Regions from separate parts of the Paenibacillus sp. FSL R5-0519 genome, predicted to be linked through region 2. Evidence: a T-box and tRNA genes for the amino acid it is inferred to sense, from the RefSeq annotation. Region 2 holds a T-box; the other regions hold tRNA genes.
The links. The T-box of region 2 lies ahead of leuS (leucine--tRNA ligase). A T-box ahead of a tRNA ligase gene usually reads a tRNA of that ligase, here a tRNA-Leu.
Positions count from the first base shown of each region.

Region 1: it has a tRNA-Leu gene. The T-box ahead of leuS (leucine--tRNA ligase) is inferred to sense a tRNA for this amino acid. The anticodon was not compared.
Region 3: it has a tRNA-Leu gene. The T-box ahead of leuS (leucine--tRNA ligase) is inferred to sense a tRNA for this amino acid. The anticodon was not compared.

Region 1 is NZ_CP150234.1:6,224,844-6,229,808, forward strand. Features, by position in the region: gene MKY73_RS27910 (LysR family transcriptional regulator) at 1-905, shown strand, start outside; gene MKY73_RS27915 (hypothetical protein) at 1,034-1,894, shown strand; tRNA gene MKY73_RS27920 (tRNA-Gly) at 2,104-2,174, opposite strand; tRNA gene MKY73_RS27925 (tRNA-Pro) at 2,188-2,261, opposite strand; tRNA gene MKY73_RS27930 (tRNA-Arg) at 2,278-2,354, opposite strand; tRNA gene MKY73_RS27935 (tRNA-Gly) at 2,360-2,434, opposite strand; tRNA gene MKY73_RS27940 (tRNA-Leu) at 2,443-2,530, opposite strand; tRNA gene MKY73_RS27945 (tRNA-Lys) at 2,540-2,615, opposite strand; tRNA gene MKY73_RS27950 (tRNA-Gln) at 2,628-2,702, opposite strand; tRNA gene MKY73_RS27955 (tRNA-His) at 2,714-2,789, opposite strand; tRNA gene MKY73_RS27960 (tRNA-Thr) at 2,887-2,962, opposite strand; tRNA gene MKY73_RS27965 (tRNA-Asp) at 2,985-3,062, opposite strand; tRNA gene MKY73_RS27970 (tRNA-Met) at 3,088-3,161, opposite strand; tRNA gene MKY73_RS27975 (tRNA-Val) at 3,179-3,254, opposite strand; tRNA gene MKY73_RS27980 (tRNA-Glu) at 3,262-3,333, opposite strand; tRNA gene MKY73_RS27985 (tRNA-Ser) at 3,351-3,442, opposite strand; tRNA gene MKY73_RS27990 (tRNA-Asn) at 3,446-3,521, opposite strand; tRNA gene MKY73_RS27995 (tRNA-Ala) at 3,523-3,598, opposite strand; tRNA gene MKY73_RS28000 (tRNA-Ile) at 3,633-3,706, opposite strand; rRNA gene rrf (5S ribosomal RNA) at 3,766-3,882, opposite strand; rRNA gene MKY73_RS28010 (23S ribosomal RNA) at 3,957-4,965, opposite strand, start outside.
Region 2 is NZ_CP150234.1:1,706,154-1,711,118, forward strand. Features, by position in the region: gene MKY73_RS07655 (class I SAM-dependent methyltransferase) at 1-741, shown strand, start outside; gene MKY73_RS07660 (aminoglycoside phosphotransferase family protein) at 955-1,911, shown strand; T-box leader at 2,023-2,292, shown strand; gene leuS (leucine--tRNA ligase) at 2,370-4,814, shown strand; gene comER (late competence protein ComER) at 4,795-4,965, opposite strand, start outside.
Region 3 is NZ_CP150234.1:824,422-829,386, reverse strand. Features, by position in the region: gene MKY73_RS03600 (helix-turn-helix domain-containing protein) at 1-1,937, shown strand, start outside; gene MKY73_RS03595 (methyltransferase domain-containing protein) at 2,289-3,215, opposite strand; tRNA gene MKY73_RS03590 (tRNA-Leu) at 3,380-3,458, opposite strand; tRNA gene MKY73_RS03585 (tRNA-Cys) at 3,465-3,538, opposite strand; tRNA gene MKY73_RS03580 (tRNA-Gly) at 3,545-3,619, opposite strand; tRNA gene MKY73_RS03575 (tRNA-Gln) at 3,624-3,698, opposite strand; tRNA gene MKY73_RS03570 (tRNA-His) at 3,721-3,793, opposite strand; tRNA gene MKY73_RS03565 (tRNA-Trp) at 3,823-3,896, opposite strand; tRNA gene MKY73_RS03560 (tRNA-Tyr) at 3,903-3,988, opposite strand; tRNA gene MKY73_RS03555 (tRNA-Thr) at 3,998-4,073, opposite strand; tRNA gene MKY73_RS03550 (tRNA-Phe) at 4,094-4,169, opposite strand; tRNA gene MKY73_RS03545 (tRNA-Asp) at 4,265-4,342, opposite strand; tRNA gene MKY73_RS03540 (tRNA-Met) at 4,368-4,441, opposite strand; tRNA gene MKY73_RS03535 (tRNA-Val) at 4,459-4,534, opposite strand; tRNA gene MKY73_RS03530 (tRNA-Glu) at 4,602-4,673, opposite strand; tRNA gene MKY73_RS03525 (tRNA-Ser) at 4,683-4,774, opposite strand; tRNA gene MKY73_RS03520 (tRNA-Asn) at 4,778-4,853, opposite strand; rRNA gene MKY73_RS03515 (23S ribosomal RNA) at 4,920-4,965, opposite strand, start outside.

The sequences.
Region 1 (4,965 bases), 2.1 Mb from region 2:
TTGTTGAGCTAATCGACAAGCATCACCACATGACAAGCGTGGCCGAGTTACTGGGGATCAAACAACCCACCGTTACATTTCATATGAAGTCTTTGGAGGAAGAGATGGGCGTGCGATTATTCGAATCGCGCAGTGGCAAGACTTTTCTAACGGAGGCCGGACAGGCGCTGCTCCACTATTCCGTCAAAATCAATGCCCTGACCCAAGAGGCAAGGCGGATAGTAAAAGAATATGACAGTCTATATCGGGGCACTCTGCACATTGGGGCAAGCTATGTAGCAGCTACATATCTGCTGCCCGCTATACTCAACACCTTTTCTCAAGAATTCCCTGGCATTCGTATCGTCTTATCCGTCAAACCATCACCCGTTATTCGCGAGATGATAATTCGGCATCAGATTGATCTGGGGGTGATCTCTTCTGAGCCGTTTGTCGGACCCGCGCTGCATGCTGAGACGTTATGTGAGGATGACTTGGTATTAATCTGCTCTCCACAGCATGGGTTGGCCCAGAAGGAACCATTGACGCCTGAGCATATTGCTCAGATCCCATTTGCCCTACATGGCAACGAATCCAGTACTCGGCGACTAACCAACCAATGGCTCGCGCAACATGACATTCGTTTGAGGAGTACGGTGGAGATGGATTCCCTGGAAGCCATCAAACAGCTTGTGTTAATTGGGGGGCATGTCTCGTTCATGTCACGAATGGCAGTACAGTGGGAGGAACAGCACGGGCTCATTCAGGTTCTTCCCATTCCGGGAGAGCAGGCGCCCCGCCATATATACACCGTACATAACAAGGACCGCCGCCCTTCAGTTCAGGTAAACCGCTTCAAAGAGGTGCTGCGAGAGGTGAGTCACAGCTTCCCTGTTTCCATAGCTCATGGCCCTGATCCTCTATAAACTATCGTTTGCCATTCATCAAATCTATGCAGGGTTAACGCAATGTGCGCTCCCCGTTAATCGCGTTCAGATACTCGGACGATAAAGTGGGAGCTGTACGTTAATCCAGATTAGGAGAGTGATTGGTTTTGAAAAAGTGGAAAAAGGTAACCGCCTCATTCATGCTAAGCATCGTAACATTGGGAAGTGGACTGACGTTTCTGGGAGCGCCCCAGGCTTCAGCTGCTGCCAATGCTGTTCCTACTTATGAAGTGAAGTTTCTGGCCAAGCCGGAACTGGTGTTGAATACAGATGGAACACCACGCAGTGAAGTGATTCAGACCCTCGGCCTGAGTTCCACGCCAAGAAACATTAACGTAGAGTACTTTGACACCAATGCGCTCGGACTGGATGAGCAAGGATGGAACGTTCGTTTTCGCAAAAAGGATGACAAGAATAACTACGAATTGACTTATAAAAAACGCTACCCTGTAATCAATGGCGACATCAACGCAGCGCTGACTCTGGCTAACCAAGAAGGATTCGATAAATCAGATGATAATTACGAGGCTGAGATTGATTGGGGATACGGCAAACAAACGCTAAGCTTCTCCAACACGAAAAAAGTCGATACCAACGCAACAGGTGTTCAACTTCCTACAGAGCAAGAAGCCTTGAACATGTTACTGGACAAGCTTCCGGGCAAATTGAAAAACTGGTCTGCCTCCAACTGGGGCAAGCAGCAGCTGACGCAATCCCGTGCATATGGCCCGATCACATTCCAACGTTATGAAGGTACATGGAATGGACAAGAACTTACACTCGAAGTATGGCCGATCCGCAACGCAGCAGGTACAGGTATTGAGAATATCGTAGAGGTCTCTTTCAAAACCGATGATACTGTAGCCGTATCCGGACTCCGTACCCAACTGCTGCAATTGCTGGAGAACAACAACTGGCTGATTCCTGCCGATGGCTTGAAGACACAGACGATTCTTGAAAGATACTAATTATTCGTCATCGTACTAATGAAACATCGCAAGCTCCTCTTCCTGCGTGCATCGTAGAAAGCGGAGCTTTTGTCGTTCCTTGAATTAAGTGAATTAAGATACTTATACAGTTACAGTAAGCTAATTTAGAGTTTACTAATTAAGAGTTTAAATGACTAATACAAAAAGAGCCCCTGCAATAAGCAAGAGCTCTTTCAATATATCTAGGAAGCGGGTGATGGGAATCGAACCCACGCTATTAGCTTGGAAGGCTAAAGTTCTACCATTGAACTACACCCGCATAATAAAAAAAATCGGGATGACACGATTTGAACATGCGACCCCCTGGTCCCAAACCAGGTGCTCTACCAAGCTGAGCTACATCCCGATACTTATGAAAATAATGGCGCGCCCTGAGAGATTCGAACTCCCGGCCTTTTGATTCGTAGTCAAACGCTCTATCCAGCTGAGCTAAGGGCGCAAATATGGAGCGGAAGACGGGAATCGAACCCGCGACCCTCGCCTTGGCAAGGCGATGCTCTACCGCTGAGCCACTTCCGCAAAACATATGGTGCGGTCGAGAGGACTCGAACCTCCACGGGGGGTTAGCCCACACGGACCTGAACCGTGCGCGTCTGCCAATTCCGCCACGACCGCAAAATATAATGGTGAGTCATGAAGGGCTCGAACCTTCGACACCCTGATTAAAAGTCAGGTGCTCTACCAACTGAGCTAATGACTCAAAATAATGAAATGGCTGGGGATATAGGATTTGAACCTATGCATGACGGAGTCAAAGTCCGTTGCCTTACCGCTTGGCTAATCCCCATTAAAAAATCATGGGGCGATCGAGGGGAATTGAACCCCCGAATGCCGGATCCACAAACCGGTGCGTTAACCACTTCGCCACGATCGCCATAGAGTAAGCCATTCATCCACTAAGAGTATCTTAGTATTAACAACTGCATCTATAATATACATTCAATTACAAATTCAGATGTAAATACTAAAAATGGTGCCGGCGAGAGGACTTGAACCCCCAACCTACTGATTACAAGTCAGTTGCTCTACCAGTTGAGCTACACCGGCATGGTGTATGTTTAATTAAAAATGGCGGAACCGACGGGATTCGAACCCGCGATCTCCTGCGTGACAGGCAGGCATGTTAGGCCAACTACACCACGGTTCCATAATACTTTCTCAAGGAAAGTGAATTGCGGGGGCAGGATTTGAACCTGCGGCCTTCGGGTTATGAGCCCGACGAGCTACCGGGCTGCTCCACCCCGCGTCGTTAAAAAAATAATATGGTGGAGGCTGAGGGGATCGAACCCCCGACCCTCTGCTTGTAAGGCAGATGCTCTCCCAGCTGAGCTAAGCCTCCATCTATATGACCCGTAGGGGATTCGAACCCCTGTTACCTCCGTGAAAGGGAGGTGTCTTAACCCCTTGACCAACGGGCCTTGCTAAAAAAAATATCTGGCGGAGAGAGAGGGATTCGAACCCTCGAGACGCTTGTGACGCCTACACGATTTCCAATCGTGCTCCTTCGGCCAGCTCGGACACCTCTCCATATGGCTCCCCGAACAGGGCTCGAACCTGTGACAACTCGATTAACAGTCGAGTGCTCTACCAACTGAGCTATCAGGGAATGGTGGAGCCAAGCGGGATCGAACCGCTGACCTCCTGCTTGCAAGGCAGGCGCTCTCCCAGCTGAGCTATGGCCCCATACTCTGGTTTGTTTTTTGTTGTGGTCTTGCTATGGGCCCTGGTGGACTCGAACCACCGGCCTCACCCTTATCAGAGGTGCGCTCTAACCAACTGAGCTAAGGGCCCTAATATATATCCCTTATTCCTTGACAAGGGGGGCAAAAAAAATACCCCAAAGGGAAATCGCTTGGCGGCGTCCTACTCTCCCAGGACCCTGCGGTCCAAGTACCATCGGCGCTAGAGGGCTTAACGGTCGTGTTCGGGATGGGTACGTGTGGAACCCCTCCGCCATCGCCACCAAACGCATAGCTTACATTTCAGAGTTCGTTCTCTGAAAACTAGATTCGAAACGAAACATGCGAATTATCACTTGCTATTGGATAAGCCCTCGACCGATTAGTACTGGTCAGCTCCATGCATTGCTGCACTTCCACCCCCAGCCTATCTACCTCGTCGTCTTCAAGGGGTCTTACATACTGGGAAATCTCATCTTGAGGGGGGCTTCACGCTTAGATGCTTTCAGCGTTTATCCCGTCCGTACATAGCTACCCAGCGGTGCTCCTGGCGGAACAACTGGTACACCAGCGGTACGTCCATCCCGGTCCTCTCGTACTAAGGACAGCTCCTCTCAAATTTCCTACGCCCACGACAGATAGGGACCGAACTGTCTCACGACGTTCTGAACCCAGCTCGCGTACCGCTTTAATGGGCGAACAGCCCAACCCTTGGGACCTACTTCAGCCCCAGGATGCGATGAGCCGACATCGAGGTGCCAAACCTCCCCGTCGATGTGGACTCTTGGGGGAGATAAGCCTGTTATCCCCAGGGTAGCTTTTATCCGTTGAGCGATGGCCCTTCCATGCGGTACCACCGGATCACTAAGCCCGACTTTCGTCCCTGCTCGACTTGTAGGTCTCGCAGTCAAGCTCCCTTATGCCTTTGCACTCTTCGAATGATTTCCAACCATTCTGAGGGAACCTTTGGGCGCCTCCGTTACTCTTTAGGAGGCGACCGCCCCAGTCAAACTGCCCACCTGACACTGTCCCCGCACCGGATTACGGTACCAGGTTAGAACCTAGATACGATCAGGGTGGTATCCCAACGTTGCCTCCACGGAAGCTTGCGCTCCCGCTTCAAAGGCTCCCACCTATCCTGTACAGATCGTACCCAAATTCAATATCAAGCTGCAGTAAAGCTCCATGGGGTCTTTCCGTCTTGTCGCGGGTAACCTGCATCTTCACAGGTATTAAAATTTCACCGGATCTCTCGTTGAGACAGCGCCCAAGTCGTTACGCCATTCGTGCGGGTCAGAATTTACCTGACAAGGAATTTCGCTACCTTAGGACCGTTATAGTTACGGCCGCCGTTTACTGGGGCTTCGGTTC
Region 2 (4,965 bases):
GATGAATTAATGGAAGATATGCCTTATCCCGACTGGATAAGGTTTGCAAGAACAGCATGGGAACAGCATGGAATGCCCAAAAGTGTCGCTGAACTTGGCTGTGGAACGGGCTCTATTACAATCCCGCTCGTGAACTCCGGTTTCGAAGTTACAGGCATTGACCTGTCAGCAGATATGCTGTCGGTTGCGCGCAGCAAGATGGAGGCTACGCCTCAGGGTCATCGCTTGTATCGGGAAGGCAGCGTACGTTGGGTGCAGCAGGATATGCGAGACTGGCGAGTTCCGGAACCTGTGGATTCGGTGATATCCTTCTGTGATTGTGTCAATTATCTGCTTGAACAAGAAGATGTGGTTCGTACATTCCAGCGGACATATGAGATGCTGAAGCCTGATGGAACGTTTTTGTTTGATGTGCATCATCCCAATACGCTTATTCGTTATGATGAGCAGCAGCCTTTTGTCCTGGATGAGCGCTCTGTGTCGTATATCTGGACTTGTGATCTGGACCAGGATCGCTGTGAGATCGAACATCATCTCAGTATTTTTTCACGTGTGGATGACGGCAGCAAGGATATGTATCAGCGGTTTGAAGAAGTTCATGTCCAACGTGCATATAACCCGGACTGGATGAAGCTGGAGTTATCCAAGGCAGGTTTTAGAGACGTGAAGGTATATGCAGATTTTGAATGGAAAGAGGCAGGAGACAGCGCACAGCGCTTGTTCTACGTTGCTGTGAAGTAAGTATAAAAGATAAAAACTGTTCCTTATGTTGTATGGGGCAGTTTTTTTATTTCCCGTAAAGATGGATTGACATTTTTCTGTGATCGTGCGAAGAAATGCTTGGAAAGACCCAAGAGCGTGACAAAAAGTATTGCCAGCTAAAGTAAAGGAGGCGATAATAGTCGGATAGAAAGCGTTTTCTATGGAAACCAATAGTCGAGGTGAGGTGTGGAAGTGGAAAGTACATATAAAACAAGACTCTCGTCAGAACAAATAAATGCCATAATCGAGCAGCATCTATCTGCAAGTATACAGGACTACAAGGAAATGGTGGATGGCTGGGCCAATCATGCATATCTCATTACATTGAGTGACCAACAGCAAGTGGTACTCAAAATTGCCCCTTCGGCTTCCACCAATCTGATGCGCTGTGAGCAGGATCTGATGATTGCTGAGGTCGAGGCGCTGAGTCTCATCGGCGAGTTGAAGGATGTTCCCGTACCCAAAGTTCTGGTTTATGATGATTCGTTAACCTTGGCTTCAGCGCGGTATTTTATCATGGAGTACATGTCTGGAACACCCTATAATCAGGTCAAGGATCAGTATTCTGAGGAAGAGCAGGAAGCCGTTGAACAACAACTGGGGCGTTACAATCGTCGAATAAATGAAATCAAGGGCGAGAAGTTCGGATATTTCTCGGAGCAAAAACAGCGTTATTGTACTTGGAGAGAAGCCTTTATGAACCTGATGGAAGACGTTCTTGCCGATGGGGAAGAAGCCGGGATTACATTCTCGATGGATTACTCTGAATTGAGACGTTTGATTGAAGAGAAATCGGATGTGTTGGACGATGTAAAAGAACCTGTTCTTGTCAGCTGGGATCTATGGGACGGCAATGTTCTAGTAGACAAAGGCCGCATCACAGCAATTATTGATTTTGAACGTTCACTGTGGGCAGATCCTCTGATGGAGCATTATTTCAGTCATTTTAACTATACACCCGGTTTTGTGAAAGGTTATGGGCGTGCGATTACGACTGAAAGTGAGCTAAAAAGAAGAAGTCTGTATGACTTGTACTTTGATCTGGTGCTGCGCATTGAGTGCGCTTATCGGCAATATGACAATCAGGAACATGTGAATTGGACTATTCATAACCTGGAGGAAGGAATTGAGCGATTTCGGTTGTCCTGAACAGCAACCCGCGTAATGAAGGGTACGAACCATGAGCTTCAAGATGGCGATTATAATGTGTAATATTGACTTTAGGCTTGCTTTTTTATATAATGGTCGCTATATTGTATACATATTTCGATGATAAGGATTAGTAGTGATTTCTGTACATCACAGAGAGCCGGCGGTTGGTGCAAGCCGGTTGACAGTAAATTGCGAACTCGCCTTGGAGAAATGCGGTGATTACACCATCCTGTCTAACCTGCTAAGTATAAGCTGGAATTCAGGAATGGAAATCCGCATCGGTTAACCGCCGTTACAGGTCCAAAGGGAGTGGATGACGAAGCACGTTCGTCCGCTAACTAGGGTGGTACCACGGGAATTCAACCTCTCGTCCCTAGCGCTGCAAACGCTACGGGATGCTGAGGTTTTTTTGTTGCAATTAAAGCTAAGCGAGTAACCTGAAGGAGGAACAATAGATGAGTGAGAATAACCAGCCGAAGCACGGCTATCAGCCACAAGTTATGGAAAAAAGTTGGCAGCAATACTGGGATGCCAATAAAACGTTTAAAACAGGTGAGGACCCTGCTAAACCGAAATTTTATGCACTGGATATGTTCCCTTATCCATCCGGTTCGGGTCTGCACGTAGGTCACCCGGAAGGATATACGGCAACGGATATCGTTTCCCGTTACAAACGTATGCGTGGTTACAATGTATTACATCCGATGGGTTGGGATGCTTTCGGTCTGCCTGCTGAGCAGCATGCATTGGATACAGGTGAACATCCACGGCATATTACATTCCGCAATATTGACAACTTCCGTCGCCAGATCAAATCACTCGGTTTCTCTTATGACTGGGATCGTGAGATCAGCACAACGGACCCTGAGTATTATAAATGGACACAATGGATATTTATCCAGTTGTACAATAAGGGCCTCGCTTATGTGGACGAAGTCGCAGTAAACTGGTGCGAAGCACTTGGAACGGTACTTGCTAATGAAGAGGTTATTGATGGCAAGAGTGAACGCGGTGGACATCCGGTTGTACGTAAACCGATGCGTCAATGGGTACTGAAAATTACCGAGTATGCAGAGCGTCTGTTGGAAGACCTGGAAGAGCTGGATTGGTCTGAAAGCATCAAGGATATGCAGCGTAACTGGATCGGTAAATCGACAGGTGCAGAAGTTGTTTTTGCCATTGAAGGTCGCGAGGAAGTTATTAAGGTATTCACTACTCGTGCGGACACATTGTTCGGTGCGAGCTTTGCAGTACTTGCTCCGGAACATGAATTGGTAGAAGCGATTACAACGGATGACCAACGTGAAGCGATTCAGGCTTATCAGGAGCAGGCTTCTCGTAAGAGTGATCTGGAACGTACGGATTTGGCCAAGGACAAAACAGGTGTATTCACTGGTGCTTATGCAATCAATCCCGTTAATGGTGCAAAATTGCCGATCTGGATTGCTGATTACGTTCTTGCAGGTTATGGTACAGGTGCGGTTATGGCTGTTCCAGGCCATGATGCGCGTGACTGGGAATTTGCGAAGCAGTTCGGTCTGGATATCATTGAGGTTATTCAAGGTGGAGACGTTACACAAGAGGCATATTCCGGTGATGGCGCACATGTGAATTCCGATTTCCTGAACGGACTGAACAATGAAGAAGCAGTTGCCAAGATGATTGCATGGTTGGAAGAGAACGGTAAAGGACAAGGAAAAGTAACCTATCGTCTACGTGATTGGCTGTTCAGCCGTCAGCGCTACTGGGGTGAGCCAATTCCGATTCTGCATCTGGAAGACGGAACGATGAAGACCGTACCGGAGGATCAACTTCCACTGCTGCTGCCTGATATCGATCAGATCAAACCTTCGGGTACTGGAGAATCACCACTGGCGAATGTTACGGAGTGGGTGAATACGGTAGATCCGGAAACGGGAATGAAGGCGCGTCGTGAGACCAACACCATGCCACAATGGGCGGGTAGCTGCTGGTATTACCTGCGCTTTATCGATCCGCACAATGACAAGGAACTGATCTCCAAGGAGAAACAGCAGCAGTGGCTGCCTGTTGATCTGTACATTGGCGGAGCGGAGCACGCGGTGCTTCACTTGCTGTATGCTCGTTTCTGGCATAAAGTGCTGTATGATCTGGGTGTTGTGGATACCAAAGAGCCGTTCCACAAACTGGTGAACCAAGGTATGATCCTAGGCACGAACAATGAGAAAATGAGTAAATCTCGCGGTAATGTCATTAACCCGGATGAAATTGTAAATGAATTCGGTGCGGATACATTGCGTCTGTACGAAATGTTCATGGGACCATTGGAAGCGACAAAACCGTGGAATGCAAACGGGGTTGAAGGCATGCACCGCTTCCTGTCACGTGTATGGCGTCTCTTCATTAACGAAGATACAGGAGCCATCAATGACAAGATTACGGTGGACGGTGGAACGGATGAGTTCAAGCGGACTGCTCACAAAACGATCAAAAAAGTGACGGAAGATCTGGAACATCTGCGCTTCAACACATCTATCAGCCAGCTGATGATCTTCATCAACGATGCATACAAAGCCGATACACTGCCTCGTGAAGCGATGGAGAACTTTGTGCAACTGCTGTCACCACTGGCACCACATATGGCAGAGGAACTGTGGAGTCGTTTGGGTCATGAAGGTGGAATCTCTTACGTGGCTTGGCCAGAATATGACGAGTCCATGACAGTGGATGCGGAAGTAGAAATCGTTGTTCAGGTAAACGGTAAAATCGTAACTCGTGCGACGATCGCGAAGGATCTGGATGCCCAGGGGATGCAGGACTTCACGATGGAGCTGGCACCTGTTAAGCAGGCGCTGGAAGGCAAGACCATTCGCAAGGTCATTGCCGTTCCAGGCAAACTCGTTAATATTGTTGCCGGTTAATCTCACCGGCTCGGAATAGTTCATCCAGCTTTAACAAATCTTCATCATATTTGTCATGTGTCGTGCGGATCAGGCTGTCGAAAACACCGTCGAGACTAACCTTCAGCAGTGCAAGTGCCTGAGCGGTAATACCGCCAGGTACAGCGACACG
Region 3 (4,965 bases), 880 kb from region 2:
GGTGGCAGCTCTCCCCTTCATCGGTGTTCAGTAATGACGAGCGTTCACCCGGTACAGGCTGTATTTATCATATTGCCCTTGCCAGAACTATTCCGAATCTGAATACGTCTTCTGATGCTGCCCTCATAGCGGGAATTCCTGCATGCTCTTTGCAAAATACATTTGGAGAAGTCTCCTTAGGCAATACTGCCTCAGGACTGATCATTTTGAATCGGGAACAACGTATCTTGGTCCATCCCGATCCTGTATACATTGGACAACCGTTGTCTGCCATTGGATTACAGGATCGGGATACCGAAGCCAACATAACCAAACTATCACCCATTACATTTTCAACAGGCTTTGAAAAACGAGAAGTTAAGATCGCGGGTACACCTTATTCCCTGACGTATAGCCCTACTACCTTAAAAGGATGGACTTATGTTCTAATCTCACCTACGAACGTTCTGACACAAGAATATATCGATATTGGATTACACACTTTGTATATCAGTCTCTTCCTGCTTTTACTTTCATTATTGCTTGCCTGGCTCGGTTCCAAACGAATGCTTGTCCCGATTCGGAAGCTTTTAACCCAACTTGGTGACAACAGGCTGTCCAAAGACGAAGGCACCTTCACTCAGCAACCAACTGAGCTGTCTGATGAGTTCGAACAGATTAGAGCAGGTGTGTCACAATTATCTGCATCTCGCTCCCAACTGGAGAACACACTCAATAGGCATCTTTTACAGATTCGCACTCATCTTATGATGAATCTGTTCCAGGGTAAAATCTCTGTTCATACTCTTCATGACACCCTGCATGAATATGGCTTCACGCGTCAGCTTCAGGAATGGCAACAAATTGCTGTTATCACACTACAGGCCGATCTCGTTAATCATACAAAATATAGTGCTAATGATCGTGACCTCCTGTTATTCGCTATTCAAAATATATTAGAGGAAACGGTGGTGCATGACCAACAATTGCTTCCCATTGTTATGGAACAAACCGTAGTCACGGTGATTGGCGCCGTTGAAGAGGATCGGTTTGTTTTTTCACAGCAGCTATATGTATTAACAGTCCAGTTACAACAACAAATTAATAAAATTCTAGCTCTTCAAGTTAGCATAGGCTTCAGCCAGCCGCATAACTCCTTATACCACATTCCTCAGGCTTATTCAGAGGCAATGGAGGCACTGAAGCATCGGATGAAGCTGGGCCCAGGTATTATCTTTCAGTATGAAAACATTGATCATTATGCTTCCACTTGGTCCATGACCTACCCAGAATCATTGGAATATTCGTTGATCCAAGCTATTCAAAGTGCGGATGAAGTCCAGGCACCTACTCTTCTGCAACAACTTCTTGAAGTGATCTTTGGTATGGAGTGTTCCCCAGAAGAGTATCAGGTGGCTCTTACGAGGCTGCTCACGCATATTTTGCAGATGACTCAGGATTCCGGCATACGTCTCGGGCAGATCTCACAAGGCCGTGGATCGATGTTTCATGAACTTCATCGTTTGCAGTACGCCGCTGAAGTTGAGGAATGGTTTAACCATCAGGTCATCTTGCCCGTCATTCAGGTTTTTAAAGCGAGACAGGTTGCCCAGTATCAGCATATATCAGAGAAAATGATTGCCATGATTCATCAAGATTATGATAAGGATCTGACGCTTGAGCAGTGTGCCTTGAAGCTTCACTACAATGCCAACTACTTAAGTAGTGTTTTTCGTAAAGAGACAGGCTGTTCATTTAGTGAATATTTAACCAAGTACCGATTTAACATCGCTAAAAAATGGCTGGACGAAAGTGATCTAACCGTTAAAGATATCGCAGCACGACTTCGGTACAACAATCCGCAAAATTTCATTCGGTCATTTCGTAAATGGGAAGGAATTACCCCCGGTCAGTATCGTGAGCGTAAGCAGAATACAGAACTATGCAGCAGGAAGTAAACTACGTGTTTCGTTTCGTGTCTCGTGTCGAGTTACAGGCTTAGTTTTTACCGTGGTCTCGATATTGGATTTAAGTATTCCTTTAGCCCATATGCAGTTCATTAATTAAGCTTTATAGGCTCAAGGAATCGAGGACTTGGATCAATGCACTTTAAGTTTTAATGAAATTAAAAAAAAGAGGGAGCAACGATCCTGCTCTCTCTTGTAATAACTTACCTTCAAACTTCATCTGTTCCACATATACATCTTCTTGTGTGCCAGCGTGAGGCTTCCTAGCGTCATCTCAGACGTTAGACCACGTTGTTCTCCCGATTGCTGATTCTCCTTGTACACATAACAAGCCTATACGATTTATCGCTTATCCTTAATATGAACTGTTTTCATGTTTGGCTGTTCAAGTTGGATCAGAATCTTCCCGAACCTTGCTCCACGTGAGAAGGTCATCATACGATCCTTGTATGTATCTTGGATGTATTTCTCAGCCAGACTGAGAGAATCTTCATCCGATGGTAACTCATACATATTAAGCAATTCTGGCAGCTTGTCGATAATCTCTTCCACTGGTACTTCAAATGAGTTAACTTCTCTCGTAATGATCATCGTGTATGAATAACCCTTTAAATACAGTAACTGTTGAATATATCCCATATCACCAGCCTTGTATGTAGAAGTTACCCCCAATACATCCTTAAGTTCATCCATTAATGTGTGTTCCTTCTGTCCAGCCATAGTGCTTATATACACATACTTCCGGGCACAGTTGATCGCCTGCTCGATCGTTTTCCAATCTGACATTGCCGGACACATGGATGCAAATGCAAAATCATATTTCTTCTCCCAGCCCTTATCTTCAATGGCGATTTCCTCATACCGTTCTTTAACGATTTCGATATTAGATTCAAGAGCTGTAGGTATCGTCTCTTTCATCAGGGAGACAAGCAACTCAGATGGTTCAACTGCAGTCACAATTGCTCCCTTCTCTGCAAAAGGAATGGTGAATATGCCCGAAGCAGCTCCAATGTCCAAAATGGATAATCCCTCGAACTCCACACCTTGGTTCTCAATCCAATTCATAATACGCTCAGAACGTTGCTTACCTTCTTCAGAGAACGACTGTACATGATAATCCCTAGCCCATCGTTCAAATGCTTCTTCTGTATTAAATGGGGCGCTTTTCTTTTTATATTTTGGACTTCTCGGACGATTTTTCCATGCCTCTTCCCATACAGAAAGATTAAATAACAGATCGGTATCCGATACATTTTTTTCATTATTCACTTTGCTTCACTCCCTCTAAATTAAAGACTTTACTTATCTACAATATACTGAATATAATCATACGTCAATGTTTATTAAAGTCCAATATTCTTTACTGTACAAAAATCTGTATAAAATAAAATAGCCCTACACATTGCATAAGCAACATGTAGGGCTATTCAATATACCGGCGAGAGGACTCGAACCTCCACGGTTTCCCACTCGATTTTGAGTCGAGCGCGTCTGCCATTCCGCCACGCCGGCATATACTGGAGGCGCCACCCAGATTCGAACTGGGGATAAAGCTTTTGCAGAGCTGTGCCTTACCACTTGGCTATGGCGCCATATTTTGGAGCGGACGACGGGAATCGAACCCGCGACCCTCGCCTTGGCAAGGCGATGCTCTACCGCTGAGCCACGTCCGCATAATGGCTGGGGATATAGGATTTGAACCTATGCATGACGGAGTCAAAGTCCGTTGCCTTACCGCTTGGCTAATCCCCAATAAAAAATGAAAAAACAAAGGGGCGATCGAGGGGAATTGAACCCCCGAATGCCGGATCCACAAACCGGTGCGTTAACCACTTCGCCACGATCGCCACAAAAGGTTAAATTTCTTAAAGTTAATTGGCAGGGGCAGCAGGAATTGAACCCACACCAACGGTTTTGGAGACCGTTGTTCTACCTTTAAACTATGCCCCTAAAAACTGGTGGAGGATGATGGATTCGAACCACCGAACCCGTACGGGAGCAGATTTACAGTCTGATGCGTTTGGCCACTTCGCTAATCCTCCAGGATTACATGGTGCCGGCGAGAGGACTTGAACCCCCAACCTACTGATTACAAGTCAGTTGCTCTACCAGTTGAGCTACACCGGCATATTAAATTGTTTTGAAAATGGTGGCTCGGGACGGAATCGAACCGCCGACACGAGGATTTTCAGTCCTCTGCTCTACCGACTGAGCTACCGAGCCATAATAAAGTCTAATCTTAATTCCTTACACTTTATATAGGGCATCAGTGCCATACAGCAGATGTAGTGAACAGTTTGCCTCATGTAAAGATTAAATGGCGGAACCGACGGGATTCGAACCCGCGATCTCCTGCGTGACAGGCAGGCATGTTAGGCCAACTACACCACGGTTCCATAGTACTTTCTCAAGGAAAGTTAATTGCGGGGGCAGGATTTGAACCTGCGGCCTTCGGGTTATGAGCCCGACGAGCTACCGGGCTGCTCCACCCCGCGTCGTTATAAAAAGTATATGGTGGAGGCTGAGGGGATCGAACCCCCGACCCTCTGCTTGTAAGGCAGATGCTCTCCCAGCTGAGCTAAGCCTCCGAACAACACATTTATGATCATATCATAATCTTGTTGTAAAAATCAACTTCTTTTTTCGAAGTTAATATGACCCGTAGGGGATTCGAACCCCTGTTACCTCCGTGAAAGGGAGGTGTCTTAACCCCTTGACCAACGGGCCTTGTTATTATGGCGGAGAGAGAGGGATTCGAACCCTCGAGACGCTTGTGACGCCTACACGATTTCCAATCGTGCTCCTTCGGCCAGCTCGGACACCTCTCCATATGGCTCCCCGAACAGGGCTCGAACCTGTGACAACTCGATTAACAGTCGAGTGCTCTACCAACTGAGCTATCAGGGAATATGCTTCAGAGATCGTTCTCTGAAAACTAGATTCGAAACGAAACATGCGATTTATAACTTGCTATTGGATAAGCCCTCGACCGATTAGTACTGGTCAGCTCCATGCATTG